One region of the Lysinibacillus sp. S1 genome, then DNA from elsewhere that is predicted to be linked to it. Evidence: a T-box and tRNA genes for the amino acid it is inferred to sense, from the RefSeq annotation. Region 1 holds a T-box; the other regions hold tRNA genes.
The links. The T-box of region 1 lies ahead of alaS (alanine--tRNA ligase). A T-box ahead of a tRNA ligase gene usually reads a tRNA of that ligase, here a tRNA-Ala.
Positions count from the first base shown of each region.

Region 2: it has a tRNA-Ala gene. The T-box ahead of alaS (alanine--tRNA ligase) is inferred to sense a tRNA for this amino acid. The anticodon was not compared.
Region 3: it has a tRNA-Ala gene. The T-box ahead of alaS (alanine--tRNA ligase) is inferred to sense a tRNA for this amino acid. The anticodon was not compared.

Region 1 is NZ_CP173154.1:4,255,179-4,262,415, forward strand. Features, by position in the region: gene ACHZEU_RS21325 (ATP-dependent RecD-like DNA helicase) at 1-179, shown strand, start outside; gene hpaB (4-hydroxyphenylacetate 3-monooxygenase, oxygenase component) at 303-1,736, shown strand; M-box (ykoK) riboswitch at 1,794-1,959, shown strand; gene corA (magnesium/cobalt transporter CorA) at 2,206-3,171, shown strand; T-box leader at 3,240-3,455, shown strand; gene alaS (alanine--tRNA ligase) at 3,543-6,203, shown strand; gene ACHZEU_RS21345 (IreB family regulatory phosphoprotein) at 6,292-6,558, shown strand; gene ruvX (Holliday junction resolvase RuvX) at 6,561-6,977, shown strand; gene ACHZEU_RS21355 (DUF1292 domain-containing protein) at 6,996-7,237, shown strand, end outside.
Region 2 is NZ_CP173154.1:3,812,732-3,827,585, forward strand. Features, by position in the region: gene nadA (quinolinate synthase NadA) at 57-1,160, opposite strand; gene nadC (carboxylating nicotinate-nucleotide diphosphorylase) at 1,147-2,007, opposite strand; gene nadB (L-aspartate oxidase) at 1,988-3,550, opposite strand; gene ACHZEU_RS19065 (cysteine desulfurase family protein) at 3,651-4,721, shown strand; rRNA gene rrf (5S ribosomal RNA) at 5,000-5,115, shown strand; tRNA gene ACHZEU_RS19075 (tRNA-Val) at 5,126-5,201, shown strand; tRNA gene ACHZEU_RS19080 (tRNA-Thr) at 5,205-5,280, shown strand; tRNA gene ACHZEU_RS19085 (tRNA-Lys) at 5,288-5,363, shown strand; tRNA gene ACHZEU_RS19090 (tRNA-Leu) at 5,381-5,465, shown strand; tRNA gene ACHZEU_RS19095 (tRNA-Gly) at 5,502-5,576, shown strand; tRNA gene ACHZEU_RS19100 (tRNA-Leu) at 5,582-5,670, shown strand; tRNA gene ACHZEU_RS19105 (tRNA-Arg) at 5,679-5,755, shown strand; tRNA gene ACHZEU_RS19110 (tRNA-Pro) at 5,765-5,841, shown strand; tRNA gene ACHZEU_RS19115 (tRNA-Ala) at 5,857-5,932, shown strand; tRNA gene ACHZEU_RS19120 (tRNA-Met) at 5,961-6,034, shown strand; tRNA gene ACHZEU_RS19125 (tRNA-Ile) at 6,042-6,118, shown strand; tRNA gene ACHZEU_RS19130 (tRNA-Ser) at 6,134-6,226, shown strand; tRNA gene ACHZEU_RS19135 (tRNA-Met) at 6,280-6,354, shown strand; tRNA gene ACHZEU_RS19140 (tRNA-Asp) at 6,358-6,433, shown strand; tRNA gene ACHZEU_RS19145 (tRNA-Phe) at 6,492-6,567, shown strand; tRNA gene ACHZEU_RS19150 (tRNA-Gly) at 6,573-6,646, shown strand; tRNA gene ACHZEU_RS19155 (tRNA-Ile) at 6,648-6,724, shown strand; tRNA gene ACHZEU_RS19160 (tRNA-Asn) at 6,729-6,805, shown strand; tRNA gene ACHZEU_RS19165 (tRNA-Ser) at 6,816-6,906, shown strand; tRNA gene ACHZEU_RS19170 (tRNA-Glu) at 6,909-6,980, shown strand; gene ACHZEU_RS19175 (ABC transporter ATP-binding protein) at 7,120-7,914, opposite strand; gene ACHZEU_RS19180 (iron ABC transporter permease) at 7,930-8,985, opposite strand; gene ACHZEU_RS19185 (iron ABC transporter permease) at 8,985-9,986, opposite strand; gene ACHZEU_RS19190 (ABC transporter substrate-binding protein) at 10,131-11,126, shown strand; gene ACHZEU_RS19195 (diaminopropionate ammonia-lyase) at 11,262-12,476, shown strand; gene ACHZEU_RS19200 (MerR family transcriptional regulator) at 12,619-13,380, shown strand; gene ACHZEU_RS19205 (TraR/DksA C4-type zinc finger protein) at 13,456-13,905, shown strand; gene ACHZEU_RS19210 (dipeptidase) at 13,953-14,854, shown strand, end outside.
Region 3 is NZ_CP173154.1:2,470,632-2,477,816, reverse strand. Features, by position in the region: rRNA gene ACHZEU_RS12355 (23S ribosomal RNA) at 1-2,116, shown strand, start outside; rRNA gene rrf (5S ribosomal RNA) at 2,184-2,299, shown strand; tRNA gene ACHZEU_RS12345 (tRNA-Val) at 2,311-2,386, shown strand; tRNA gene ACHZEU_RS12340 (tRNA-Asp) at 2,391-2,466, shown strand; tRNA gene ACHZEU_RS12335 (tRNA-Thr) at 2,475-2,550, shown strand; tRNA gene ACHZEU_RS12330 (tRNA-Tyr) at 2,558-2,641, shown strand; tRNA gene ACHZEU_RS12325 (tRNA-Trp) at 2,646-2,719, shown strand; tRNA gene ACHZEU_RS12320 (tRNA-His) at 2,768-2,843, shown strand; tRNA gene ACHZEU_RS12315 (tRNA-Gln) at 2,853-2,927, shown strand; tRNA gene ACHZEU_RS12310 (tRNA-Lys) at 2,941-3,013, shown strand; tRNA gene ACHZEU_RS12305 (tRNA-Arg) at 3,032-3,108, shown strand; tRNA gene ACHZEU_RS12300 (tRNA-Pro) at 3,124-3,200, shown strand; tRNA gene ACHZEU_RS12295 (tRNA-Ala) at 3,216-3,291, shown strand; tRNA gene ACHZEU_RS12290 (tRNA-Ser) at 3,305-3,397, shown strand; tRNA gene ACHZEU_RS12285 (tRNA-Phe) at 3,404-3,479, shown strand; tRNA gene ACHZEU_RS12280 (tRNA-Gly) at 3,485-3,558, shown strand; tRNA gene ACHZEU_RS12275 (tRNA-Ile) at 3,563-3,636, shown strand; tRNA gene ACHZEU_RS12270 (tRNA-Asn) at 3,643-3,719, shown strand; tRNA gene ACHZEU_RS12265 (tRNA-Glu) at 3,721-3,792, shown strand; gene ACHZEU_RS12260 (nitric oxide synthase oxygenase) at 4,367-5,413, shown strand; gene ACHZEU_RS12255 (hypothetical protein) at 5,463-5,996, shown strand; gene ACHZEU_RS12250 (MFS transporter) at 6,058-7,185, opposite strand, start outside.

The DNA.
Region 1 (7,237 bases):
GACTTAACCCAATGGAAATTGAGGAAGAACTTGTGGAAGTCGAGGCAGTGCCAGTAGATAATGAAGGGATGCAGGAGCCTGTTTCCGTTGAACAAAAGCTAACAGTAGAAACAGCCCCTTATATTCATCCAATGATTGGTATGAATGATGTCTCTCCATATGATTTTTTGGATGACTAAAATATATATTCCCGATTAGACTGTCTAATCGGGTTTTTCTAATTGATGTATCGTCACCTAATATTTGGACATTTCATATACTAGATGAGTACAAAAACATAGGGAATGTATAGGGGTGACAGCATGCCAATAATGACAGGGCAACAGTATATTGAACGAATTGATGCTTTAAAAACGTATATTTCGATAGATGGGAAAGTCGTGACAGGAAAGGTGTCAGAACATCCTGCCTTTAAAGGAATTATCCAGAGTCAAGCGAAACTTTTTGATTTACAACATCAAGAGGCACTTCTTGAAAAAATGACCTATGAATCGCCAACTAGTAAACAGAAAGTTGGCATGTCATTTCTTCAAGTATTGACGCCAGAAGATCTTGTGAAGAGGCGCAAAGCGGCAAGGGAATGGGCATTATCTTCTCAAGGCTTTATGGGGAGAAGCCCTGATTATATGAATACAACATTAATGGCCCTTGCATCAGCGTCAGATTTTTTAAAAGAGAAGTCAAATTGTTTCCCAGAGCATTTGCTAAAGTTCTATGAGTATGCTCGCGAGAATGATATTACGATAACACATACCTTTATCGAACCACAGGTAAATCGCAAGCGCTTTTACTATGAGGATGAAGAAGTAACCATTGCAGCTAAAATCATTGGGAAAACAAGTGAGGGCTTAGTCATTAAAGGGGCAAGATTACTAGCGACACAGGGTGGCATAACAGATGAGCTTCTTGTTTTATCAACAAATGGCTATGATGAAGGAAAAGGTTTCGGGTTTTCTATTCCAAGTAACACGAAAGGCTTAAAGTTTTTATGTCGGCAATCATTTGTAGGCGGAGATTCTACCTTTGATTATCCGTTAAGTGCACGTTTTGAAGAAATGGATGCAATCGTTGTGTTTGATGAAGTAGTTGTCCCGTGGGAACGGGTATTTTATTACGAAAATGTTGAAGTGGCCAATCAATTTATGAATGTTAGTGGCTTCCAAGCGTATACTTTGCATCATGTGCTGTCACGTCAAATTGCTAAGACGGAATTCATCCTAGGGGTTGTACAAATGATTGTGGATTCCATAAATATTGGGGATTACCAACATGTCCATCAAAAAGTGGTAGATGTCATCGTAGCATTAGAAACGATGAAAGCATTGCAATTAAAATCAGAAATTGAGGCACAAAGGGATTCCTTTGGCTTTATCAGACCAGACCAATCCACATTACAGGTCGCTATTCATATCTTCCCGAAAGTATATCCTACCTTTACAGATATCATACAGCAACTGGGAGCAAGTGGATTAATGTCGATACCGAGTGCAAAAGCTTTTGCAACGGATGATGGGGATCTTGATCATTATCTGCAATCATTTCAAGACAAAGGGGAAGAGCGAGTAAAGAAATTCCGTTTAGCTTGGGATTTAACGATGAGTAGTTTTGGCACAAGACAGACATTGTATGAACGCTTTTTCTTTGGTGATCCTGTACGTTTATCTAGCCTGCTCTATCAATCTTATCAACGAGAGCATTTAGTGCAAAGAGTGGAAGACTTTTTGAAAAATGATTGATAGAAAGTTTGACAGTTGTGAAACTATCCGTTATCATTTACAGGAATAAAAAAATAAGACTCCCTTCGTTAGGTGAGGCTCCTATGCTGGAGATACGCTACTACCCAAAAATGTCGAGAGACGCCAATGGGTCAACAGAAATCATCGAAATAAGGTGTTTTTTAACGTAGCTGGACATATTCCTATGCCGCATAGTGCTAAAACTCAACGTTTGAAGGTAACAAGCATGCAATGTATTTTATTGCTATTTTTTTGATATGTGTATTCAACACGCCTTCATTCGTAGAAGGCGTGTTTTTGTTATGGAAGGAAGGTGATGAGAAATGGATAGTAGTCCTGAACCGAATAAGTATCATTTAGGCAAACGGAAACACATAAAAAGTCATCGATTTCTAATCACCGATGCAGACAAAGGGTGATTAAGGATGACCTTTTGTTTCCCTCAATAACAAACACGAGGTGAAATGCAATGATTAAAATCCACTATTATAATAGCAGCAGGAAGACAGTCCAACATGATTTCAATATGATTGATTTACAACTCCCTATTCATAACGAAGATTTATTATGGGTAGATTTATATGCCTATAGTTATAATGAATTGAATAATATAGCTGATGTATTTGGCTTTCATCCACTAGCAGTTGAAGATTGCTTACATGAAGGCTCACGTCCAAAAATGGATAGTTATGGTGATTATAAATTTTTTGTGCTCCATGCACCAATTTATAATGAGAAAAGTAACAATGAAATTACAACCGTTGAGTTAAATATTTTTATGGGACCAAACTATATTGTGACTGTGCATAAACAAAAGTTGCAATGGCTAGGAAAAATGGAAAATGTTTGTGTCAATAGCCCAAGATTTTTAGAAAAGGGTACAGATTTTTTATTGCATACAATTATTGACGGTATTACAGACGAATACTTCCCAGTATTAGAACGAATTCGCGCACGTATAGATGAACTAGAAGAAGAAATTTATGATTATCAACCAAAAGAGGTGACAGAGGAATTTCTTGCATTGAAGCGGACAATTATTTTAATTCGTCAGGCCATTATGCCACAAAGAAGAATTTTTTCTACAATCAATGGCCAGTGGAAATTTGACATTCAAGAAGAAAATATTCCATTCTATAAAGATTTGAATGACCATCTAGAACGTATTGTCGACTCCACAGAGACATATCGAGATTTAGTGAACAGCACGCTTGATACGTATTTTTCAATTATCAGTGGGAAATCCATTGAAAAGCTGAATTTATTAACGGTCATTTCGACAATTATGTTACCACTATCAGTAATTACTAGTTTTTTTGGAATGAATGTACCTTTACCTTATCAAGATACCCCTTATACAACTATTGCAATTAGCGCCTTCTTAGTTATTTTTACATGGGGTATGTGGATATATTTCAAAAAAATGATTGCTTAGTTAGTGTTAGTCATACTAGTACTAATTGACAGCGCAATAGATTTTTTTTATAATTTTCGATAGAAAAAGTAAAAACGATGATGGAAAAAGTACGTATTTGTGTGTGCACAAGAAAGGGATTTCTAGGCTGAAAAAATCCTCACAACAGCAAATGCCGAAAGCTACTCCAGAGTGCAGCTAATCCCTGCCGTTCACTGACGTTACAAGTGCTAAAGAGGTAAGTAAGGTTTTTACTTACAACTAGGGTGGTACCGCGAGACTAATGACAAGTCCTCGTCCCTTTTTGGGGATGAGGGCTTTTTTTATTTTCTTCGGTAAATCGCAGGATTCGTATCGTGATTTTACAATATAAAATAGGAGGAATTTATCCAATGAAAGCAGTAGATATTCGCCGTATGTATTTGGAATTTTTTAAAGAAAAGGGGCATCATCATGAGCCATCAGCTCCACTTGTGCCAATAAATGATCCATCACTTCTTTGGATCAACTCAGGTGTGGCAACTTTAAAACCATATTTTGATGGCCGTATTATCCCTGATAATCCACGTATTACAAATGCTCAAAAATCGATTCGTACCAACGATATTGAAAACGTTGGGAAAACAGCTCGACATCATACATTCTTTGAAATGTTAGGAAACTTCTCTATTGGTGACTACTTTAAAAAAGAAGCAATTCATTACGCTTGGGAGTTTTTAACAGATAAAAAATGGATGGGCTTTGATCCAGCGTTATTATCCATCACGATTCACCCTGAAGACCAGGAAGCATATGATGTTTGGCATCAGGAAATCGGTATTCCAGAAGAACGTTTAATCCGTTTAGAAGGGAACTTCTGGGATATAGGAGAAGGCCCATCTGGTCCGAACTCAGAGATTTTTTATGATCGCGGCGTAGAATACGGCTCAGATGAAAATGACCCTGAAATGTATCCAGGAGGAGAAAATGAGCGTTACCTAGAAATTTGGAACCTTGTGTTCTCTCAATTTAACCATAATCCTGATGGCACTTACACGCCACTACCAAAGCAAAATATTGATACAGGTATGGGCTTAGAGCGTATTGTGTCCGTCGTGCAAAATGTACCAACAAACTTTGATACTGATTTATTTATGCCAATTATTGAAAAAATTGAGGAGTTTGCCAATCGTAAATATAAACGACCTGGCGAAGTAGACTTAAATGAAATCTTTGGCTCAGATGAAGATATTAATACACCATTTAAAGTGATTGCAGACCATATCCGTACAGTAGCATTTGCTATAGGCGATGGTGCCCTGCCATCAAATGAAGGCCGTGGCTATGTATTACGTCGCTTACTACGTCGTGCCGTTCGCTATGCTAAACAAATTGGTATTGAAAAACCATTTATGTTTGAACTTGTACCAACTGTGGGTAAAATTATGGAAGACTTCTATCCAGAAGTTACAGAGAAATGCGAATTTATTCAACGTGTCATTAAAAATGAAGAAATTCGTTTCCATGAAACATTAGATGGTGGTTTAGCTATCTTTAATGAAGTAGTGGAATCTCAAAAAGCAGCTGGTCATGATTACATCCCAGGAGCAGATGCTTTCCGTTTATATGATACTTATGGTTTCCCAATCGAGCTAACGGAAGAATATGCAGAGGAAGTAGGCATGAAAGTAGATCATGAAGGTTTTGAGGCAGCGATGGAAGAGCAACGTGAACGCGCGCGTGCTGCACGACAAGATGTTGATTCGATGCAAGTACAGAATGAAGTATTAGCAAACTTAACGGTTGCAAGTGAGTTTGTTGGCTATGATACGTTAAATGTTAATACTGAAATCGCTGCAATGATCGTCAATGGTCAAGTTGCGAAAGTCGCTTCGGAAGGTCAGGAAGCATTGGTTATTTTAGCGAAGACACCATTCTACGCTGAAATGGGTGGTCAAATTGCTGATAGTGGTACTATTTCAAATGATAGCTTTACGGCTGTTGTAAAAGATGTTCAAAAAGCACCGAATGGTCAACCGCTTCATACAGTAGTAGTTGAATCTGGGGAAATGCATGTGGAAGATGCAGTGCAAGCAGTGGTCAATCGTGATGACCGTAATTTAATCATTAAAAACCATACGGCAACACATATTATGCAACGTGCATTAAAAGATGTGCTAGGTGATCATGTGAACCAAGCTGGATCATATGTAGGACCTGATCGTTTACGTTTTGATTTCTCTCACTTTGGTCAAGTTACAAAAGAAGAATTACAGCAAATTGAACGTATTGTAAATGAAAAAGTGTGGGATGATATAGAGGTCGTTATTGAAGAAAAAGGTATTAATGAAGCAAAAGCAATGGGTGCTATGGCATTATTCGGTGAAAAATATGGAGATGTTGTACGTGTAGTATCCATCGGAGATTATTCGATTGAGCTATGTGGTGGTATCCATGTTAAACGCTCTTCTGAAATTGGCTTCTTTAAAATTGTTTCAGAGGGTGGTATCGGTGCAGGTACTCGTCGTATTGAAGCTGTTACAGGAAAAGTTGCTTATGAAGCAGTAAAAGAAGAAGAAGCATTATTAAATGATGCAGCAGCATTATTAAAAGCAAATGCTAAAGATATTGTCACAAAAGTACAGGCATTACAAGCAGACTATAAAGAATTACAACGTGAAAACGAAGCATTATCTCAAAAAATCGCCAATGCACAGGCAGGGGCAGTTGTTGATGCCGCTCAAACAATTGGAGATGTGACAGTGCTATCTACAAAAGTGGAAGCGAAGGATAACAATCAACTCCGTCAAATGATGGATGACCTGAAAGCAAAAATGCCAAAAGCAGTCATTGTTCTTGGAGCAGTTGATGGTGAAAAAGTTATGTTATGTGCTGGTGTTTCAAAAGAATTAGTTGGTGGCAATTACCATGCAGGGAATATTGTGAAAATGGTTGCGGAAGCATGTGGTGGTAAAGGTGGCGGTCGTCCAGATATGGCGATGGCAGGTGCAAAAGATGCATCAAAACTTGATGAAGCACTACTTTCTGTGTATGATTATGTTAAATCCATTTAATTAATTCACCAAAACATGTTATAATAAAGAGAAATTGGAGATGAGCTTGTTTGCACATCTCCTTATTTCTGAAAGCGAGGTGCTGGTCATGAGTTCATTTGATCAAACGATGAAATTTAATTTTCCAGAAGAATCAATGGAACAGGAAGTCAAGCAGGTAATGTTGAAAGTTCATTCTTCATTAGAGGAAAAGGGATATAACCCTATCAATCAGATTGTTGGTTACTTACTTTCTGGTGATCCGGCGTATATTCCTCGCCATCAGGATGCTCGTAATTTAATTCGCAAGCTTGAGCGTGACGAAATTCTAGAGGAGCTTGTTAAATTTTATATCAAAAAGAATAACGAGGACTAGAAATGAGAATTATGGGATTAGACGTTGGGTCAAAAACTGTGGGTGTTGCTGTAAGTGATGCACTTGGTTGGACCGCCCAAGGTATTGAAACCGTAAAAATTGATGAAGCTAATGGTGAGTTCGGTATTGACCGTATCGCTGAGCTAGTAAAGGAATATACTATAACAGAATTTGTTGTAGGTTTTCCAAAAAACATGAATAATACGGTTGGACCGCGTGGAGAGGCTTCTGAGAACTATAAAAAGCTATTAGAAGAGCATTTCTCACTACCGGTCAAATTATGGGATGAACGTTTAACGACGATGGCTGCTGAACGTATGCTGATCGAAGCGGACGTGAGTCGCAAAAAGCGCAAGCAGGTCATTGATAAAATGGCAGCTGTGATGATTTTACAAGGCTACTTAGATAGCAAAAATTAATTGATGAGGTGACTATGCATGGCACACGAGCATAACCATGAAGAAGAACTACATGTTCAACACATTACAGTGATTGACGAAAACGGAAACGAGCAGCTTTGTGAAGTGATTCACGTTCATGAATCTCCAGAGTTTGGCAAATCATATGTGTTTTACTCAATGGTAGGCGCAGAGGAAGATGAAGATGGCTCAGTTGAAATCTTTGTATCTTCATTTGTACCATCTGAAAATGGTGAAGATGGTGAATTAACACCAATCGA
Region 2 (14,854 bases), 440 kb from region 1:
CAACAAAAACAGAAAGGTTATATCTTCAACCTTTCTGTTTAAAAAGTTTTAACTATTTATCCTCTGGCTAGCATTCTTTCAAGTGAACTAAGTGCTTCAGCGGTAGTATGTTCATCTACTTGTATACGGTTATGAGGTTGACCTTGCTCAATATTTTCTAAGCTCCATAACAAATGTGGAAGGTCAATTCGATTCATTGTTAAACAAGGACAAAAGTTTTCGTTTAAGGAGACAATATGTTTATCAGGATGCTGCTTAATAATGCGATTGACAAGGTTCATTTCTGTTCCAATTGCCCATGCAGATCCGCTTGGAGCTCGATTGATTGTATCAATAATGTATTTTGTGGAGCCTGCATCATCAGCCGCTGCAACCACTTCACGGCTGCACTCAGGGTGAACAATTATCCTCATAGTCGGGTGTTCTTTGCGAATAACCTCTGTATGTTGAACAGTAAAACCTTCGTGCACAGAGCAGTGACCCTTCCAAAGAATAACCTGGATATTTTCAAGTGGCTCTTTTGTTTCGAGCAAGTTCTTATGCGGATTCCAAACAGCCATATTTTCAAGAGGTATACCTAAATCATAGGCAGTATTTCTTCCTAAATGTTGGTCAGGTAAAAAGAAGATACGCTGTTTTTGGGTAAAAGCCCATTGAACAAGTTCCTTTGCATTCGATGAAGTGACACAAGCACCACCATGTCTTCCAGTAAAGGCTTTAATAGCCGCAGTTGAGTTAACATAGGTTAGAGGAATAATCGTATCACCAAAGAGTTCTTGAAGAATTGGCCATGCTTGTTCAGTTTGATAAATATCAGCCATATCAGCCATTGAACAACCAGCGCGCATATCTGGTAAATAGACATGTTGCTGTTTCGTTGTCAGCATATCAGCAGTTTCTGCCATAAAATGTACACCGCAAAATACGATGTGTTCAGCTTCCTTATTTGCTGCGGATAATTGAGCTAACTGTAAAGAATCCCCAGTTGCATCTGCAAATTGAATGACTTCATCTTTTTGATAATGGTGGCCAGGAATAAATAATTTAGGACCTAATTTTTTCTTTATTGATAAAATACGAGATTCCATTTCCTTTACAGATAGTGCCCGATAATGCTCTGGGAGTAATGTCGTCTGTTGTAATAAACTAGTGATGGACAAGGGAATGATCTCCTTTCATTTGAACGAGTGCACTAATATCAAAAGCTTTAACTGAATGTGTTAAGGAGCCAAGTGAAATCCATTGAATACCCGTTTGGGCATAAGCCTTTAAATTTTCAAGTGTGATGCCCCCAGATGCTTCAGTCGCAATAGTGGGAGGAACAATGGGAAGCCATGCACGGATTTCTTCTGGGCTACGGTTATCAAACATAATAATATCTGCTCCTGCGTTGATAGCTTCTTCTAATTGTTCTTTTGTTTCAATTTCAACTTCAATTTTTACGGTATGACCGACTTTCGCTCTAGCGGTCTGAACTGCCTTTGTAATGCTACCAGCAAAGGCAATATGATTATCCTTTAGCATAATTGCGTCATACAGGCCATTACGATGATTAAAAGCACCACCAATTCGAACAGCATATTTATCTAGCATACGCAGTCCTGGTAGTGTTTTACGCGTATCACATATTTTTGCGTGAGTACCTACTGTTTCTTGAACGGCAAGATGGGCAGCCGTTGCAATAGCAGACATACGTTGAATAAGATTTAAAATGACACGCTCACCGATTAATAATTTTTGTAAGGGACCTTTAATCACAGCGAGTACATCACCTGACTTCACCATCTCTCCATCTTTTGTATGAAGGTTGACTTCGATTGATCGATCGAGTAAGAGAAAGCCATGCTCAATAATGTTAGCCCCACAAAAAATTCCGCTTTCTTTCGCGTAAAAAGAAAAAGCTCCCTGTTGTTCGGCTGAAAAGATAAATTCACTCGATAAATCTCCATCTCCTAAATCCTCATTAAAAAATTGCTTGAGCATTTCCTCAAGTTTGATGATATTCATACAATGAGTTCCTCACTTTCATTTGTCCTTGCGAAAAAATAATCCATCGGCTTGCCCATTGTGATTTCATTTCGGATTTATCCTTCCGAATATGAGCTCCTCTTGTTTCCGTTCGCGTAATTGCTGCATGTGCCATTAATGTGGCGACTACATGCATCATAAATAATTCCAACTCAGCTAGTTCTAGACCCTTTAAATTAACTTGAATAAGTGATTGCAAGGAGGGTAGTTGCTTTACAAAATGCTGCAAGTCATCAATATTTCTAACAATACCTAGGAACCGCATCATGTGTTGCTGTAATTGGGGTTTGCTAAATAAAGGTGGCATTTTATCAGGACATTGATGCTTTTCCAGTAAAAAGTTTTTTTGATGACACCCTTTTTGAATAATGAACTGCGCCATTTTTTGACCAAATGTAATACCTTCCAATAGGGAGTTACTTGCTAAACGATTCGCACCATGTACGCCTGTACAGGCAACCTCACCGACTGCATATAAGTTCGGTATAGTAGTTCTTCCTTTGTCATCAGCAATAACACCACCCATCAAGAAATGACTTCCCGGAGCCACGGGGATTAGACCATCTTGTAAATGAACGTTATGAACATGGCACAGCTGAGCAATTGTTGGAAACTTTGCTTCAAAGTCTTGAATGTTAGTGATATCAATAAACGTTTCTTCACCCGCTGCACGTTTTGTAAATAGGGCAAGTGCAGTAATATGTCTTGGTGCTAGGTCAAGTTGAGCATGTAAACCTGTCATAATGGGCTGATGCTGGGCATTAACAAAAATACCACCAGCCCCTCTGACAGCTTCAGAAACTAATCCCTTTGCTTCATTTTTACACCACAGAAGACTCGGGTGAAATTGCATAAATTCCATATCACTAATGGCAGCGCCTGCTCGAAATGCTAATGCGATCCCATCCCCTGTATTAGTTGGGAAATTAGATGTACTTGAATAAAGGGCACCTGCGCCACCTGTCGCTAAAATAACATGATGAGCCAAATAACGTTTTGTACCTTTTTCTCCTTTAGTTAGTACTCCTACACAGTCACCATCTGTATTCCGTAAAAGCTCATAAGCCATTTCATAGCAATTGATCTTTGTTTTGGGCGAAAGTTTATGAAGCAAGTAATCTATGAAAATCTGACCAGTACGATCACCACCTGCATGTAGAATACGATGATGACTATGTGCTCCTTCAAGTCCTAGAGCAGGTTTTCCATCGACCTGCCGATCAACAGGGAGGCCATCCTTTAGATAGTTTTGCATAATCTCAGTGCCATTTTTTATAAGTGTTTTAACATGCCTTTTCTCATGATGATACTCTCCAGCTTTCAATGTATCAGCAATATGATGTTGAATATGATCCTCCTCACTGGTAACAGCAGCAATCCCACCTTGTGCACGATAAGAACTACTCATATATATAGATGATTTTGTAACAATTTGTATTTGAAAATGTTTTTCAAGCACTAAAGCAGCCTGAAGTGCAGCAATACCACTACCAATTATAAGGACGTCTGTCTTTACATCCATCGTTATACCTTCTTTACAGTTGTCTTGACACTTATCTTTACATAAAATATAAAAGAAAACAAGACCTGATGAACAAGAGAGGAAGAAGACGATGATTTATATGGATTATGCTGCAACATCACCTATGATGAGGGAATCTCTTGAGGCATATGTAGAGGTGGCACAACGGTATTATGGAAATAGTGCGAGTTTGCATGATTTAGGGGGACAAGCTTTTTATTTTGTCCAGCAATCAAGGGAGGTTGTAGCCCAAGCCCTAGGTGTAACTAGTGATGGCGTAATTTTTACGGGTAGTGGAACAGAAGGAAATCTCATAGCCATCTTGTCGTTAGCGCTAGCCTCAAAAAAAGGAAAACACATTATTTCATCTCAAGCTGAGCATACGTCAGTGCATGCGGCTTTGAATACACTTGAGAAAAAGGGCTTTACTGTAACAAAATTACCTTTGCAGAAGGATGGTTGTGTTGATCTGGGGCAATTGCAACAAGCAATCCGGGAAGAGACTGCTTTGATTACCATTCAACATGTCAATTCTGAAATTGGTTCAATCCAGCCTGTAGAGAAAATCGTAAAGATGGCAAGAAAATCAAATATATTCTGTCATGTTGATTGTGTACAATCATTTGGCAAACTAGCTATACCAAAAGGGGCAGATGCGATTACCATCTCGGCTCATAAAATAGGCGGACCAAAGGGCTGTGGTGCTATATATCTGAACCCTGCAATCAGAGTACCTGCATTAACACCAGGTTTGACACATGAGAGGGGTCTTAGAGGGGGGACATTAGATACTCCTGCAATCGTGGCCTTTGCCGCGGCAATTGAAAACTATCAATATGAATTGCAACATTATGAAACGCTAAGAAATTATTTTGAAAATAATTTACCTGAAAAATGTCAGCTCGTTGAGTGTAAACAGCAACTACCTAATATTTGTGGGGTAATGATGGAAAAAGTAGAGGGACAATATGTTCTTTTAAAGTTAAATGAGGCGGGAATCTGTATCTCTACAGGTAGTGCATGTGATATTCATAGTGAATCGGGAACAAAGGCTATTCTATCAATGGGGTTCTCTTTGGAAGCGGCACGCCAATTTTTTAGAATATCTTTTGGTCCTTCCACTAAACTTGAGGATATTGTAAAATTAAAAATAGAGCTTTCAAATATTTAACGAAAAGACGAGTGAAGGATTATCTATATTCTTCACTTGTAGTGAAATAGATTATAAGTTAATAATATCGGCCAAATAAAATAATTGTTTTCTTTTGAACCAACAATTGCTATAATATTTTGCAGGGCAATATTTTCTCTTACTTAACAAAAATATCTTTAAAAAGTAATAATTTCTTTTTTTTATAAAAAAGTATTGCACAATGTTAGAAAACGTTATACAATAATTCTTGTCTTGAAGGACAGGTAAACAACTTCAAAACAAGATACATAACAAAGTCTAGTGATGATGGCAAAGAGGTCACACCCGTTCCCATACCGAACACGGAAGTTAAGCTCTTTAGCGCCGATGGTAGTTGGGGGCTTCCCCCTGTGAGAGTAGGACGTCGCTAGGCATAATACCCAGGAGGATTAGCTCAGCTGGGAGAGCATCTGCCTTACAAGCAGAGGGTCGGCGGTTCGAGCCCGTCATCCTCCACCATATGCCGGTTTAGCTCAGCAGGTAGAGCAACTGACTTGTAATCAGTAGGTCGTGGGTTCGATTCCTATAGCCGGCACCATTTTTTCGAGCCATTAGCTCAGTTGGTAGAGCATCTGACTTTTAATCAGAGGGTCGAAGGTTCGAGTCCTTCATGGCTCACCATTTATAAATAATAATAAGCGGGTGTGGCGGAATTGGCAGACGCACTAGACTTAGGATCTAGCGCCGCAAGGCGTGGGGGTTCGACTCCCTTCACCCGCACCATTATTTTCATTGCCAGATAAAAAAGCTTATGCACATGCGGAAGTAGTTCAGTGGTAGAACACCACCTTGCCAAGGTGGGGGTCGCGAGTTCGAACCTCGTCTTCCGCTCCAAATGTGCCGGGGTGGCGGAACTGGCAGACGCACAGGACTTAAAATCCTGCGGTAGGTGACTACCGTACCGGTTCGATTCCGGTCCTCGGCACCATTTTAAATGCGCCCGTAGCTCAATTGGATAGAGCGTCTGACTACGGATCAGAAGGTTATGGGTTCGACTCCTGTCGGGCGCGCCAAAAGAACAACGGGAAGTAGCTCAGCTTGGTAGAGCACTTGGTTTGGGACCAAGGGGTCGCAGGTTCGAATCCTGTCTTCCCGACCATTTCCAAAAAATTATGGGGCCTTAGCTCAGCTGGGAGAGCGCCTGCCTTGCACGCAGGAGGTCAGCGGTTCGATCCCGCTAGGCTCCACCATAAGTAAATTAACCAGTATAAAGATCCTGGCGGCGTAGCTCAGCTGGCTAGAGCGTACGGTTCATACCCGTAAGGTCGGGGGTTCGATCCCCTCTGCCGCCATCTTAAAGGACCTTTAGCTCAGTTGGTTAGAGCAGACGGCTCATAACCGTCCGGTCGCAGGTTCGAGTCCTGCAAGGTCCACCATTTATATATTGTAACGGAGGTATACCCAAGTCTGGCTGAAGGGATCGGTCTTGAAAACCGACAGGCGGGTAACACCGCGCGGGGGTTCGAATCCCTCTACCTCCTCCAGTTTTAAATTTTTATAAATGGTGCTTTAAAAACTCGAAACAACATAAAATTATCGCGGGGTGGAGCAGTGGTAGCTCGTCGGGCTCATAACCCGAAGGTCGTTGGTTCAAATCCGGCCCCCGCAACCAAAAGGTCCCGTGGTGTAGCGGTTAACATGCCTGCCTGTCACGCAGGAGATCGCCGGTTCGATCCCGGTCGGGACCGCCATTTTTAAAATAAAAGTCATGAGAAGCAAAAAAGTGAGCAAGCTTAGCATGGACGAAATGGGTCAGTAGCTCAGTTGGTAGAGCATTAGATTGAAGCTCTAAGTGTCGGCGGTTCGATTCCGTCCTGACCCACCATTTATGCGGGTGTAGTTTAATGGTAAAACCTCAGCCTTCCAAGCTGATGTCGTGGGTTCGATTCCCATCACCCGCTCCAAGGGCCTATAGCTCAGCTGGTTAGAGCGCACGCCTGATAAGCGTGAGGTCGATGGTTCGAGTCCATTTAGGCCCACCATTATTCCGAAGTAGCTCAGTTGGTAGTAGCACCTGACTGTTAATCAGGTTGTCGCAGGTTCGAGTCCTGCCTTCGGAGCCATTTTTATTTTGGGGAAGTACTCAAGAGGCTGAAGAGGCGCCCCTGCTAAGGGTGTAGGTCGGGTAACCGGCGCGAGGGTTCAAATCCCTCCTTCTCCGCCATGGGCCCGTTGGTCAAGTGGTTAAGACACCGCCCTTTCACGGCGGTAACACGGGTTCGAATCCCGTACGGGTCATACTAAGTGCAGTAGATGAATTTACATCTACTGCACTTTTTAATTTACTTGATATTTAGATTTATAACATAGCTATAATAAATGAAAGCCTACACAGAATGATTAAACTGTGTAGGCTTGTTGTTTTTTAAATTAGTGATTAAATTTTTCGTCCTTTTCCATATGGGATGCAAAGAGGTGTACCAAAGATTGGATCTGTCGTCATTTGGCAATCAAGTTCAAACACATGATTAACTAAATCAGTGGTCATAATTTCTTCTGGTTTCCCTTGACGATAGACACCACGGTCACGCACTGTAATAATATGATCGGCATAGCGACAAGCAAGATTAATATCATGTAGTACCATAACAATAGTTCTCTTTTGCTGTTGGTTCAATTCGAATAGTAAATCTAAAACGTCTATTTGATGAGTTAAATCTAAGTATGTCGTAGGCTCGTCTAAAAGAATGATATCTGTATCTTGAGCAAGCGTCATAGCTATCCAAGCACGTTGACGTTGTCCCCCTGATAGCTCATCTACTGGTCTATCTTGTAAATGCTCGGTACCTGTAGCTTTTAAAGCGTTTAAAACGATTTCTTCATCTTTTTCAGTCCACTGTTGTCGCCAACTTTGGTAAGGATAGCGACCTTGTTTCACAAGTTGTAGGACAGTTAAGCCTTCTGGTGCAACAGGAGATTGAGGAAGAATAGAGAGGTTTTTAGCCACTTGTTTTGTTGATAATTTAAAAATATCCTCACCGTCTAATAAAACGGAGCCTTTTTTAGGTTTTAATAATCGAGCAATGGAGCGTAAGAGTGTGGATTTACCACAGCCATTCGCTCCGATTAATACAGTAATTTCATTCAAAGGAATAGATAAATTGAGATCTTCGATAATATTGAAATCACCATAACTTAATGTTAGAGATTTGGTTAATAAAGATTCAGTCATGTAGTATAGACTCCTTTATTTTTTAGGGTTTCTAAATAATAAATAAATAAAGTAAGGAGCACCGATAGCAGCAGTAAAGACGCCTGCGGGTACTTCTAATGGGCTAAATGCTGTACGACCTATAATATCTGCAACCATTACAAGCAATGCACCAATTGCAGCGGATGCTGGAATAAGTACACCGAACGATGAACCAACAATGCGTCGTGCAATATGAGGAGCCATTAATCCTACAAACCCAATAGCACCAGCAAATGCTATGGCACTCGCTACTAAACTGGAACATAATAGAATTAAGTAAAGGCGTGTTTTTTGAACAGGTTGCCCTAGGCTTGATGCTGTATCATCACCTAATTCTTGAACATTTAACTGCCGAGTAATAAAAAAGGTGATAAGTAGAAGTACAATAATCAATGGAACAACGATTTGTACTTGATCCCAATCCGAACTTTTGACACTACCCGTAATCCATTTATTCGCTTCACTTGCTTGATAAATTGGGCCGATAATCATTAACATTGTAGTAATTGCTTGCATGAATGCCGACACGCTAATACCGATTAAGACAAGACGATTTGGTGTGACACCATCTTTCCAAGCAAATAGGTAGACTATACATCCGACGATAGTAGCCCCTATGAATCCTGCTAATGGCAACCACTCTATACTAACTGTTAAAGAGTGATTAGAATCACTGAAAATGGCTAAGAAACCAACAACCGCTGCCCCACCACCAGCAGATATGCCGATTATATCAGGTGAGGCAAGTGGATTTTTAATGATTCCTTGTAAAACTGCACCTGCGACGGCTAATGCCATTCCAGCAAACAAGGCCATGAAAATTCGAGGCATTCGAAAATCAATAATAATCAGTTGATCAAAATCTGAGCCGTAACCAAAAAAAGCTTGTAAAACTTTAAATGGATTGATGAATGAATCACCAAATGATGCACTAAGAAAGAAAACGGCAAGAGTTAGTATGCAAATCACTGTTAATTTTTTTATAGCTTGTACATCTATTAAAAATGAAATTTTTTGTTGAAGTAAACGAATTGTTTTTACATGTTTCATTATTTTTTTCCACCTTTTCGCGCAAGGTAAATAAAGAATGGTGTGCCAATCATAGCAGTCATGACGCCTACTGGAACTTCTTGTGGCATGATAATATAACGAGCCGCAACATCAGCCAGCAATAAAAGTATCCCCCCAAGTAAAGCAGCCATAGGAATAAGCCATCGATGATCAGTGCCGACAAACTTGCGCGCAAAATGGGGAACGACAATCCCTATAAAACCAATGGGGCCAGCAATTGCAACTGCTCCCCCTGCTAAAAAAATAACAATAAGACCGACCAATATCTTCATAAGTCCTAAACGTAAACCAAGACCTCTTGCTACATCATCGCCAAGAGCAAGAATATTCATTTTGGGGGAAATGATGAGGGCAGCAATCCACCCAATTACTAGATACGGTAGAACAGATAGTAGAATTTCAAGTTTTCTACCTTGTACAGAACCTGCTAACCAAAACAAAACTTGATCAAGCTCTGCTTCATTTGTAGCGAGTAAACCTTGCGTAAATGATGCAAATAGGGCACTGATGGCAGCACCAGCTAAAGTTATTTTCACTGGAGTAACAGCATCTCTACCTGAGAAACTAATTCCATAAACGGATAAAGCAGCGATTGCTGCACCAAGAAATGCAATCCACGCAAAAGATTGCAAGCTTGAAATGTGGAAAAAAATCATGGCAAAGACAACAGCAAAGCCTGCTCCTGCATTAATGCCCAAAATTCCAGGAGAGGCTAATGGATTTTTCGTTAAGGTCTGCATAAGCACGCCTGTAATAGCTAATGAAGCACCAACGCAACTGGCAATAAGAGCTCTTGGAATTCGAACATTTTGAATAATAAGATGCTCATTTGAATTGTTAAATTGTCTAAAAGATTCATACGTAGTTTGAATAGAAGTATTTGCATAACCATACACAATACTGATCCCCATAGAAAGAAGTAATAGTATGACTCCTACTAGTAAAGCAATCATTTTAGAATAATTATTTTTTAATATCATATTTAACGTGTACTCTTTTCTTGGAAAATTATTAAATTAGTTATTGACATTGATAGTTACATACAATACGATTAATATCGTTCTTAGACAGATGAAAGTGATTTTCATTCTCGTCAAATATGCTTAAATATTTTATCATATACAATGGAGGAAGAAAAGGTGCAAAAAGCTTTTCAAAAACTATTAGTTTTACTAGCTGTGGTTGCTATTTTTGTTCTGGCAGCATGCGGTACTTCTAAAGATAATGCCAAAGAAGAAAGTACAAAAGAAAGCAATGCTTACAGTGTTGACCATGCAATGGGGACAACTGAAGTAAAAGACACACCAAAACGTATCGTTGTTTTAACTAATGAAGGAACAGAAGCATTATTAGCTCTAGGTATTAAACCAGTAGGTGCTGTTCAATCTTGGACAGGCGATCCATGGTATGATCACATCAAGGATCAAATGGAAGGTGTAGAGGTTGTCGGTATTGAACATGAAATAAATATCGAAAAAATTGCTTCTTTAAAGCCAGATTTAATCATTGGCAATAAATTACGACAAGAAAAAGATTATGCTAAACTTAGCAAAATTGCTCCAACTGTGTTTTCTGATACATTACGTGGTGACTGGAAAGAGAATTTTAAATTATACGCTAAAGCAGTAAATCAAGAAACAAAAGGTGAAGAAGTTCTAAAAGCTTACGAAGATAAGTTACAAGCTCTGAAAGAAGAACTTGGAGAACAAACCAACCAAGAAGTTTCGTTTGTACGCTTTATGGCCGATAAATCTCGTATCTATTACACAGATTCATTCTCAGGTGTGATTTTTGATGCTTTAGGATTTAAACGTGTTGCAGCGCAAGCAGATTTATTTAAAGATAATGCTAAACTAGGAAACTTAGCGATTGAAGTAGGGAAAGAAGCGATCCCTCAAATGGATGGGGATGTTATTTTCTACTTCACGTACATGCCAACAGGCGATGATTCAGCACTAGCAACTGAACAAGAGTGGACACAAGACCCGCTTTGGAAAAACTTAACAGCAGTCCAAAAAGGCAATGCACATAAGGTGGATGATGTCATTTGGAATACGGCTGGAGGCATTTTAGCTGCGAATATTATGCTAGATCAAGTGAAAGAAATCTTTGTTAAATAATTTTCTTATAAACTATACATTTATCGATGTTCGATAAATGTATAGTTTTTTTACTTCCTAATATATACTCTCCTGGTACTTGTAAGTTAGATAGACTATGATGTAGATATTGACCGTAAATTGAGGGGGATGGCGATGAAGGAAAAATTAAGGTGGGTTTATAATCAGCATTATTTAGAGCAAGATCATATAAAACAAGCAACAGCAATACTTCCATATTTTTCACTAGATCAAGTGAGGAAAGTTGGTCAATTTCAGCGTACATATGAGCAATTTGAGAAGACACCACTCCATCATCTTGAGGCACTATCTTCATATATAGATGTAGAAAAAATTATGATTAAAGATGAATCTTATCGATTTGGTTTAAATGCCTTTAAAGTTTTAGGAGGTATTTATGCAATTGCGCAATATGTTGCCAATAAGCTTGGAAGGAATATAGAGGAGCTATCGTTTGAACAGTTAAAAACTCCAGAAGTAAGAGCGCAAGTAGGCAATTTAACATTTATTTCAACGACTGATGGAAATCATGGTCGTGGTGTGGCATGGGCTGCAAGAGAACTGGGTTTTCAAGCAAGAATATATATGCCAGCTGGTAGCGCCGCTGAGCGGTTACTGCATATTAAAAGTGAAGGGGCTTTTGCTGAAATTACGACAATGAATTATGACGATACTGTTCGTTATACCTCACAGCTTGCACTAGAAAATGGTTGGGTTTTGATTCAGGATACAATGTGGCAAGGCTATGATGAAATTCCATTATGGATTATGCAGGGGTACACAACCCTTGTACAGGAGATTGTTGAACAGATACGGCAAGCCCCAACACATGTATTTTTGCAAGCTGGTGTGGGGTCCTTTGCCGGAGCGGTAGTAGCATTTTTACAGCAATACTATGAGCAGGATATTACATTTGTCTTGGTTGAGCCACATGTCGCTAATTGCTATTATGAAAGCTTTAAGAAAAATACAGATCAATTTGTCACTGTTGGTGGGGAGATGCAAACTATAATGGCAGGTCTTGCTTGTGGTGAACCGAATCCACAGGCTTGGCAAATCTTAAAAGCCTACACAAAAATAAGTATCTCCTGTGAGGAAGAAATAGCAGCAACAGGTATGCGCGTTCTAGGAAATCCTTTAGCTACAGACACTCGCATTATAGCTGGTGAATCAGGAGCGGCGCCATTTGGTTGCTTTTATGAAATAATGACTAATGAACAATATAAGGAATTAAAACATGCCTTGCACCTAAATGAACAGGCAAGGGTGCTGTTTATTAATACAGAGGGTGATACAGATAAAGAGAGTTATCGAGAAATAGTATGGCATGGGAAATATGCGAATCAATAGCAAACTAGTGATTTACTAGTTTGCTATTTTCCTTTTGTAAAAGGATTTGAAAGTATAATTAAGTTTAATTAAATTTTTTTATTTTAACTCTTGACCTTAACGTTGCGTCAAAGCTTACAGTAGCATTAGTGGAGGTGATGAGATGGAATATACCATTCAGGAGCTTGCTCAACTATCGGGCGTTAGTACAAGAACATTGCGTTATTATGATGAAATTGGATTGCTGAAACCAGCAAGAACCAATGAGGCAGGTTATCGATTTTATGGCCAATGGGAGGTCGATATGTTGCAGCAGATTTTATTTTACCGTGCTTTGGATATGAAATTAGCGACAATTCAGGCTATTATTCAAGCACCAAATTTTCAGCATGCTGAGGCGCTCAAAACACATAGAGCTGCTTTGCTTCAACGCAAAGAGCAGTTGGAAACGATCTTACAGACAGTAGAAAAAACAATACAATCCATTGAGGAGGAACAACCAATGTCTAATGAAGAAAAATTTAAAGGCTTTAAAGAAAAGTTAATTGAGAATAACGAAAAGCAGTACGGCAAAGAAATCCGTGAGAAATATGGGAATGAAACAGTGGATGCATCCAATGCTAAGCTTATGAACATGACGGAGCAACAATATCAAGCGATGCAACAGCTAGAACAGCAAATGTTTGAACGTTTAGCAGAGGCAATGAAACTTGGAGATACTACAAGTGACATTGCGATGGAAGTTGCAGAGTTGCATAAACGCTGGCTCAACTTTACGTGGAAAGAGTATTCCAAAGAGGCACATGCAGGGCTGGCACAAATGTATATTGCTGATGAACGCTTTACAGCTTATTATGATGAACGTGGTGAAACAGGAGCAGCGCAATTTTTGCATGACGCCATTATAGCTTATACAAGTAAGTAAATAGGTCTTCCTTATGCTGACATGTTTTAGAAATCGTAAAATAGGAAAAAATGAAAGCATGAGGAGGAGATTATTGTGGATCAACAAGTAATGCAACAATTAAAAAGACAACTAGAGCAAGAATTACAAGAAATAGAACAACGAATAGAAGAATCAGAGCGACCTCAAGCGACAGAATTATCGAATTATGATAATCATCCAGCTGATAATGCTAGTGATTTAACGGATCAGCTTACAGAAATGGCTATTGATGAGCATCGTGGTGAAAATGCTGAGGAAATAAAAGAAGCTCTTCAAGCAATGGCAGACGGTACATATGGCAATTGTACCGTCTGTGGTAAGGAAATTCCGATTGGTCGCTTAGAGGCAATGCCGCAAGCTCTGACTTGTGTGGAACATGCAGAAAAGAAAGAAGACAATTTACGACCAGTGGAAGAAGATGTTCTTTCTTCAACACCAAAATCAGATGATTTTATTGAGCTGGAGGAATACGGCTCTTCTGATACACCACAGGATAAAATTTAGTAAGTTTTTCCTCGCAGAAGCAGTATAATAACTGTAGAGGTGAGGATATGAAGATTATTGATTTACATTGTGATGCGCTTTTAAAGTTAACTACTCTTGAAAAGGCAAATTTTGCTGAGGATGTGCGAATACATGCTAATCAAAAAAGATTGCAATTAGGGCAAGTAGAGGCTCAAGTATTCGCTATCTTTATTGACCCAACAATCCCACAAAGTCTACAATTTCTTGAGGTCATGCGCCAAATCGAAGCATTCCATACTCACGTATTACAAACAGAGGGCATGGTGCATATTACAGGTTGGGCACAGTTAGATCAATTAGCTCCACACGAAATAGGAGCCATTTTAAGCCTAGAGGGCTGTAGTGCCATTGGCGAAGATTTAACAAAACTGACAGCTGTACTGGATGCAGGGGTGAAGTTGGTAGGTTTAACATGGAATGAAGAAAATGCTGTTGCCCATGGTGCTGAACAGGATGCAACTCTTGGTTTAAAGCCATTTGGTAAAGCAGTTATACAATTATTAAATGAACGCGATATTATTATTGATGTGTCCCATCTAAATGAGCAAAGCTTTTGGGATGTCTTGCCGCTTGCAAAGCATATTATTGCAAGCCATAGTAATGCACGTGCACTATGTGATCACCCGCGTAACTTAACTGATGCCCAGGCAAAGGCACTTGTTGAGGCGGGAGGACATATCCATGTAGTTTATTTCCCACTCTTTATAGGCAAAGGTGCAACACTAGACCATTTAGTGGGGCATGTGGAGCATTTAGCTAAACTGGTAGGTGTGGAGCATATTGGATTAGGCTCCGATTTTGATGGGATTGATAGGACTGTCAGTGGCTTAGCCCATGCAGGAGAGGCACAAAATTTACTAGAGGCATTACGTACACGCTTTTCAGATGAAGAAGTGTATGGTATTGCAAGCCAAAATTTCCGACGCTA
Region 3 (7,185 bases), 1.8 Mb from region 1:
GTGTGGGTAGCGGAGAAATTCCAATCGAACTTGGAGATAGCTGGTTCTCTCCGAAATAGCTTTAGGGCTAGCCTCGTGATGAGAATACTGGAGGTAGAGCACTGTTTGGACTAGGGGGCCATCCCGGTTTACCGAATTCAGACAAACTCCGAATGCCAGATATTTATACACGGGAGTCAGACTGCGAGTGATAAGATCCGTAGTCAAAAGGGAAACAGCCCAGACCACCAGCTAAGGTCCCAAAGTAATCGTTAAGTGGAAAAGGATGTGGCGTTGCACAGACAACCAGGATGTTGGCTTAGAAGCAGCCATCATTTAAAGAGTGCGTAATAGCTCACTGGTCGAGTGACGCTGCGCCGAAAATGTATCGGGGCTAAACGATTCACCGAAGCTGTGGATTGACATCTACGATGTCAGTGGTAGGAGAGCGTTCTAAGTGCGTTGAAGTCAGATCGGAAGGACTGGTGGAGCGCTTAGAAGTGAGAATGCCGGTATGAGTAGCGAAAGACGGGTGAGAATCCCGTCCACCGTATGACTAAGGTTTCCTGAGGAAGGCTCGTCCGCTCAGGGTTAGTCGGGACCTAAGCCGAGGCCGATAGGCGTAGGCGATGGACAACAGGTTGATATTCCTGTACCACCTCCTCACCGTTTGAGAAATGGGGGGACGCAGTAGGATAGGGTAAGCGCGCCGTTGGTTGTGCGCGTCCAAGCAGTAAGGCGTGTGTGTAGGCAAATCCGCACACTGTAACGTTGAGCTGTGATGGCGAGTCCGTATGGACGAAGTTCCTGATTTCACACTGCCAAGAAAAGCCTCTATCGAGGTGAGAGGTGCCCGTACCGCAAACCGACACAGGTAGTCGAGGAGAGAATCCTAAGGTGTGCGAGAGAACTCTCGTTAAGGAACTCGGCAAAATGACCCCGTAACTTCGGGAGAAGGGGTGCTCTTGAGCGTGCAAGCGCATGAGAGCCGCAGTGAATAGGCCCAGGCGACTGTTTAGCAAAAACACAGGTCTCTGCAAAACCGTAAGGTGACGTATAGGGGCTGACGCCTGCCCGGTGCTGGAAGGTTAAGAGGAGTGGTTAGCGCAAGCGAAGCTGCGAATTGAAGCCCCAGTAAACGGCGGCCGTAACTATAACGGTCCTAAGGTAGCGAAATTCCTTGTCGGGTAAGTTCCGACCCGCACGAAAGGCGTAACGATCTGGGCACTGTCTCAACGAGAGACTCGGTGAAATTATAGTACCTGTGAAGATGCAGGTTACCCGCGACAGGACGGAAAGACCCCGTGGAGCTTTACTGTAGCCTGATATTGAATTTTGGTACAACTTGTACAGGATAGGTAGGAGCCAGAGATCTCGGAGCGCCAGCTTCGAAGGAGGCGTCGGTGGGATACTACCCTGGTTGTATTGAAATTCTAACCCATGCCCCTTAGCGGGGCAGGAGACAGTGTCAGGCGGACAGTTTGACTGGGGCGGTCGCCTCCTAAAAGGTAACGGAGGCGCCCAAAGGTTCCCTCAGAATGGTTGGAAATCATTCGTAGAGTGTAAAGGCACAAGGGAGCTTGACTGCGAGACCTACAAGTCGAGCAGGGTCGAAAGACGGGCTTAGTGATCCGGTGGTTCCGCATGGAAGGGCCATCGCTCAACGGATAAAAGCTACCCCGGGGATAACAGGCTTATCTCCCCCAAGAGTCCACATCGACGGGGAGGTTTGGCACCTCGATGTCGGCTCATCGCATCCTGGGGCTGTAGTCGGTCCCAAGGGTTGGGCTGTTCGCCCATTAAAGCGGTACGCGAGCTGGGTTCAGAACGTCGTGAGACAGTTCGGTCCCTATCCGTCGTGGGCGTAGGAAATTTGAGAGGAGCTGTCCTTAGTACGAGAGGACCGGGATGGACACACCGCTGGTGTACCAGTTGTCTTGCCAAAGGCATCGCTGGGTAGCTATGTGTGGACGGGATAAGTGCTGAAAGCATCTAAGCATGAAGCCCCCCTCAAGATGAGATTTCCCATTACGCAAGTAAGTAAGATCCCTCAAAGACGATGAGGTAGATAGGTTCGAGGTGGAAGTGTGGTGACACATGGAGCTGACGAATACTAATCGATCGAGGACTTAACCAAAAAAGTTTGAAACATTCAATGTATCGTTTATCTAGTTTTGAAAGAATAAGTCTTTCAGCTGAATAAGTGAAGTGATGATGGCAAAGAGGTCACACCCGTTCCCATACCGAACACGGAAGTTAAGCTCTTTAGCGCCGATGGTAGTTGGGGGCTTCCCCCTGTGAGAGTAGGACGTCGCTTCGCTTATTTTTTGTGGAGGATTAGCTCAGCTGGGAGAGCACCTGCCTTACAAGCAGGGGGTCGGCGGTTCGAGCCCGTCATCCTCCACCATTTTGGTCCCGTGGTGTAGCGGTTAACATGCCTGCCTGTCACGCAGGAGATCGCCGGTTCGATCCCGGTCGGGACCGCCATTATTATTGCCGGTGTAGCTCAGTTGGTAGAGCAACTGACTTGTAATCAGTAGGTCGTGGGTTCGACTCCTATCGCCGGCACCATTCCCTTGGAGGGGTAGCGAAGTGGCTAAACGCGGCGGACTGTAAATCCGCTCCTTAGGGTTCGGCGGTTCGAATCCGTCCCCCTCCACCATTTTAGGGGCATAGTTCAACGGTAGAATAGAGGTCTCCAAAACCTTTGGTGTGGGTTCGATTCCTACTGCCCCTGCCAGGTATTGAGGTACTCGTTCATAATACAGCTAATATAATCTATATAGTGGCGATTGTGGCGAAGTGGTTAACGCATCGGATTGTGGTTCCGACATTCGTGGGTTCGATTCCCATCAGTCGCCCCATTTTAAAATTGGGGTATAGCCAAGCGGTAAGGCAACGGATTTTGATTCCGTCATGCCTAGGTTCGAATCCTAGTACCCCAGCCATTTTTAATTTCACGAGCCATTAGCTCAGTTGGTAGAGCATCTGACTTTTAATCAGAGGGTCGAAGGTTCGAGTCCTTCATGGCTCATCATTTTTTAATTAACATGCGCCCGTAGCTCAATTGGATAGAGCGTCTGACTACGGATCAGAAGGTTATGGGTTCGACTCCTGTCGGGCGCGCCAATAAAATCATGTTTACGGAATGTAGCTCAGCTTGGTAGAGCACTTGGTTTGGGACCAAGGGGTCGTAGGTTCGAATCCTGTCATTCCGACCATCTTTCATGATAAATGGGGCCTTAGCTCAGCTGGGAGAGCGCCTGCCTTGCACGCAGGAGGTCAGCGGTTCGATCCCGCTAGGCTCCACCATTGTAATATTTTTGGAGGTATACCCAAGTCTGGCTGAAGGGATCGGTCTTGAAAACCGACAGGCGGGTAACACCGCGCGGGGGTTCGAATCCCTCTACCTCCTCCATTTTTCGGGTCAGTAGCTCAGTTGGTAGAGCATTAGATTGAAGCTCTAAGTGTCGGCGGTTCGATTCCGTCCTGACCCACCATTATTGCGGGTGTAGTTTAATGGTAAAACCTCAGCCTTCCAAGCTGATGTCGTGAGTTCGATTCTCATCACCCGCTCCAAAATGGGCCTATAGCTCAGCTGGTTAGAGCGCACGCCTGATAAGCGTGAGGTCGATGGTTCGAGTCCATTTAGGCCCATATTATTCCGAAGTAGCTCAGTTGGTAGTAGCACCTGACTGTTAATCAGGTTGTCGCAGGTTCGAGTCCTGCCTTCGGAGCCACGGCCCGTTGGTCAAGTGGTTAAGACACCGCCCTTTCACGGCGGTAACACGGGTTCGAATCCCGTACGGGTCATCAAGCATGTAGCACAGATGTGTGTTACATGCTTTTTTCTATTCTCCTGTTCTTTAAACGATAAAAGATAATGCAATAGCAGAAAAAGACCTATTTGCAAGGTGAGGGACTGAATTTAATTCCCCTAGCATCTTACTATGGGCATCCTATAAGCCGTTTCACTTACCACGTACACTTCCATGGTCAATACTTTTGTGAAGGCTGCTTGACGACTTCTCTAGTATAGCGATACAGGCGAAATCCTGGCCAGAGAATTTGTGAAACTGGTTCTGCTCTATGCGAAAGCGAAGCAACAGCAGCAAGTAAGTAGCCCAGAACGTATAGCTTTTTCACCATTTACAAAAATTCTATTGATTTCTTTGTTCTACAACCCCCTGAAAAAGGCTACATGACTACTGTAGCCTTTTTATAATAATTAAAATCTTTCTCCCTTACATTCTCTTACGAAAGAGAGTCTATAGAGTAAATATGAACAAACTATTTCATATATAAAATATGTATGTTTTTTCAATTACTATTTTCATGGTGCTTGTTGTTTTGTTCCTCTAATATGAGGATAAGTGGAGGAATCGATATGAATATACAGGAGATACAGCAATTTTTAAGTCTATATCAGACAGAACAAAATGAATCAGAACTTTGGTTAAAGAATAGATTACAGGCAGTTAAGGATGCAGGTAAATATCACCCAACAACAGAGGAGCTAGTTTTTGGCGCACGTGTGGCATGGCGAAATAGCAATAAGTGTATTGGACGTCTGTTTTGGCAGTCACTGCATGTGGTAGATGCACGTGATGTTTTAGATGAAAAGGCTATTTTTCAAAAATTACTAGAACATATTGATTATGCGACAAATCATGGGAAAATTCGTCCAACTATAACAGTGTTTGCTTCAGATAGAGTACGGATTTGGAATCATCAACTAATTCGTTATGCAGGCTATGAAACAGATGCAGGCATTATTGGAGATTCACAGTCCATTAAATTTACAAAAGTGTGTGAGTCGTTAGGATGGAGAGGTAAAGGAACTGATTTTGATGTACTACCACTCGTTATACAGGTAGATAATCGTGCTCCTCAAATGTTTGTAATTCCTGAAGAAAATATAGTAGAGGTCTCAATCCGTCATCCAGAGTCAAACGATGTGGAAAAATTAGGAATGAAGTGGTATGCCGTACCTATTATTTCGAGTATGCGTTTTCAAATGGCTGGAATTGATTTTCAAGCAGCTCCATTTAACGGCTGGTATATGGGAACAGAGATTGGCGCACGAAATTTAGCAGATCATGATCGTTATAATATGTTACCTGCAATTGCAGAGATTTTTAATCTTGATACAACCAAACAAGCGTCTCTTTGGCGTGATCGTGCTTTAGTAGAACTTAATATTGCTGTTCTTCACTCATTTAAAGAAGATGGTGTGAGCATTGTTGATCATCATACAGCAGCTCAGCAGTTTAAATTGTTTGAGGAGGCAGAAAAATCAACAGGAAGAGAAGTTACAGGCAACTGGACATGGTTAATCCCACCACTTTCCCCTGCCACAACTCATATATTCCATAAACCCTATGTAAATATTTATCATACACCAAATTATTTTTATCAAAAACCATGCTATTAGTGTAAAAGAATTGTTTACTTTCGATACTTTTGATGAGAGAGGGCTTACTATGTTAGATCAGCAAATTCCCAATATCCCATGGAGACAATTGACGACACCTTATGGTAGAGGTACAGCCATTCCTAAGCTGATAGAACAGGAGCAATACACACAACTAGCTGAATTAATTGAACATCAAGGTACACTGTGGCAGGTGACACCATGGGTTTTGCTTGTCCTGCTAAAAAAGCTTACTCGTAAAAAATTAGAGGTTGTCTCCTTACAAGAGGTACAGTTATATTTAGCTGTGGCACATGCTATTACCAAGGATTATCTCGACCCAGTCAATACTGTTAAAAATATGCAGGAGCTATTAGACGTCAACTATTTGTGGATAGAAAATGAGGATAATGATGAGCAGGAGTGGGAGAAAGAAACGCCAAAGGGCTATGAGGAGCAAGCTTTTGTAGGCTATTACTATTATAGTTATATGCTTTTACAAGAGGCTGTTCCTATTTTTTCTACTATAACAGCTCATAATAATGAAGCATCAGAATGCCTTGCTGAATTGCTAACATTACTCCGCAACCCGACAATTAAGTAATGTGTAAACACTATAGAAATAGAGCAGATGGAGGAATCAAATCCACCTGCTTTATTTAATTTTAATGCACATATTCATCCTTAGAGGCTCTCATTGAGCAAAAGAAGAGTAACATTGCTACAACGACAAAGAGCCATCCCGCAATATTCCAGCCGCCAAATAAATCATGCAAGTAGCCAAAAAGAATAGGACCAATTGCGGCAAATAAATAACCCAAAGATTGCGCAAAGCCTGATAAATCTGCTGCTTCAAATGCAGTACGAGTCCGGAGAGTGAAGAACATCATTGCTAGGGCGAATGAAGAACCACCTGCTAACCCTAGAAGAACCATCCACAGTACCCCAAGACTTGTCCATTCCATGACAACCCCAACAAAGCCTACTAAATAGAAGGATGTAAACATCAATACAAGTGGGCGTTGAGAAGTCATTTTACCAGCAATAATAGGCACTGCTAAGGCCATTGGTACTTGTGAGAATTGCATGATTGAAAACATCCAGCCAGCTTTATCAGGTGCTAAACCTTGAGCAATATAGATCTCAGGTATCCAAGCTGCTGTTGTGTAGAATAATAAAGATTGTAAACCCATTGCCCCTGTGACAGCCCAAGTAACAGGTGATTTCCATAAAGGTGTACTGGTCTTCTTAGATGTAGTAACTGGTTCCGGTTTATTTGATTTTAGTTGAGGTATCCAAATTAAGATTGTAATTAGAACGAGTATGAGTGCAATGGAAAGTGCACCTTGCCAGCCTAACGATGAATTAGCTATCGGATAGCTAATACCAGCACCAAGGCCAGCAGTAAAATTCATGGACATGGTGAAAAAGGCCATTAATAAACCCACATGATAGGGAAATTTCAATTTCAATAATCCTGGAATTAGTACATTTCCAAAAGAAATGGCTACGCCAATTAACACAGTACCCAATAGAAGTAATTCTGTAGTACCAAGTGAACGTAGGACAATTCCTAAAGCCAAGAGAAAAGTTGATAAAAATAATGTTAGCTCAAGCCCTAGTTTGCGTGCTACAACTGGTGCAAATGGAGATATAACAGCAAAAGCCAGCAATGGTATCGTTGTTAGAAAGCCTGCCAAAACATTAGATATTCCAAGATCTTCACGGATAAAGGATATAATTGGGCCAACAACAGTTAGTGGCATTCGTAATGTAGAGGCTATAAAGATAAC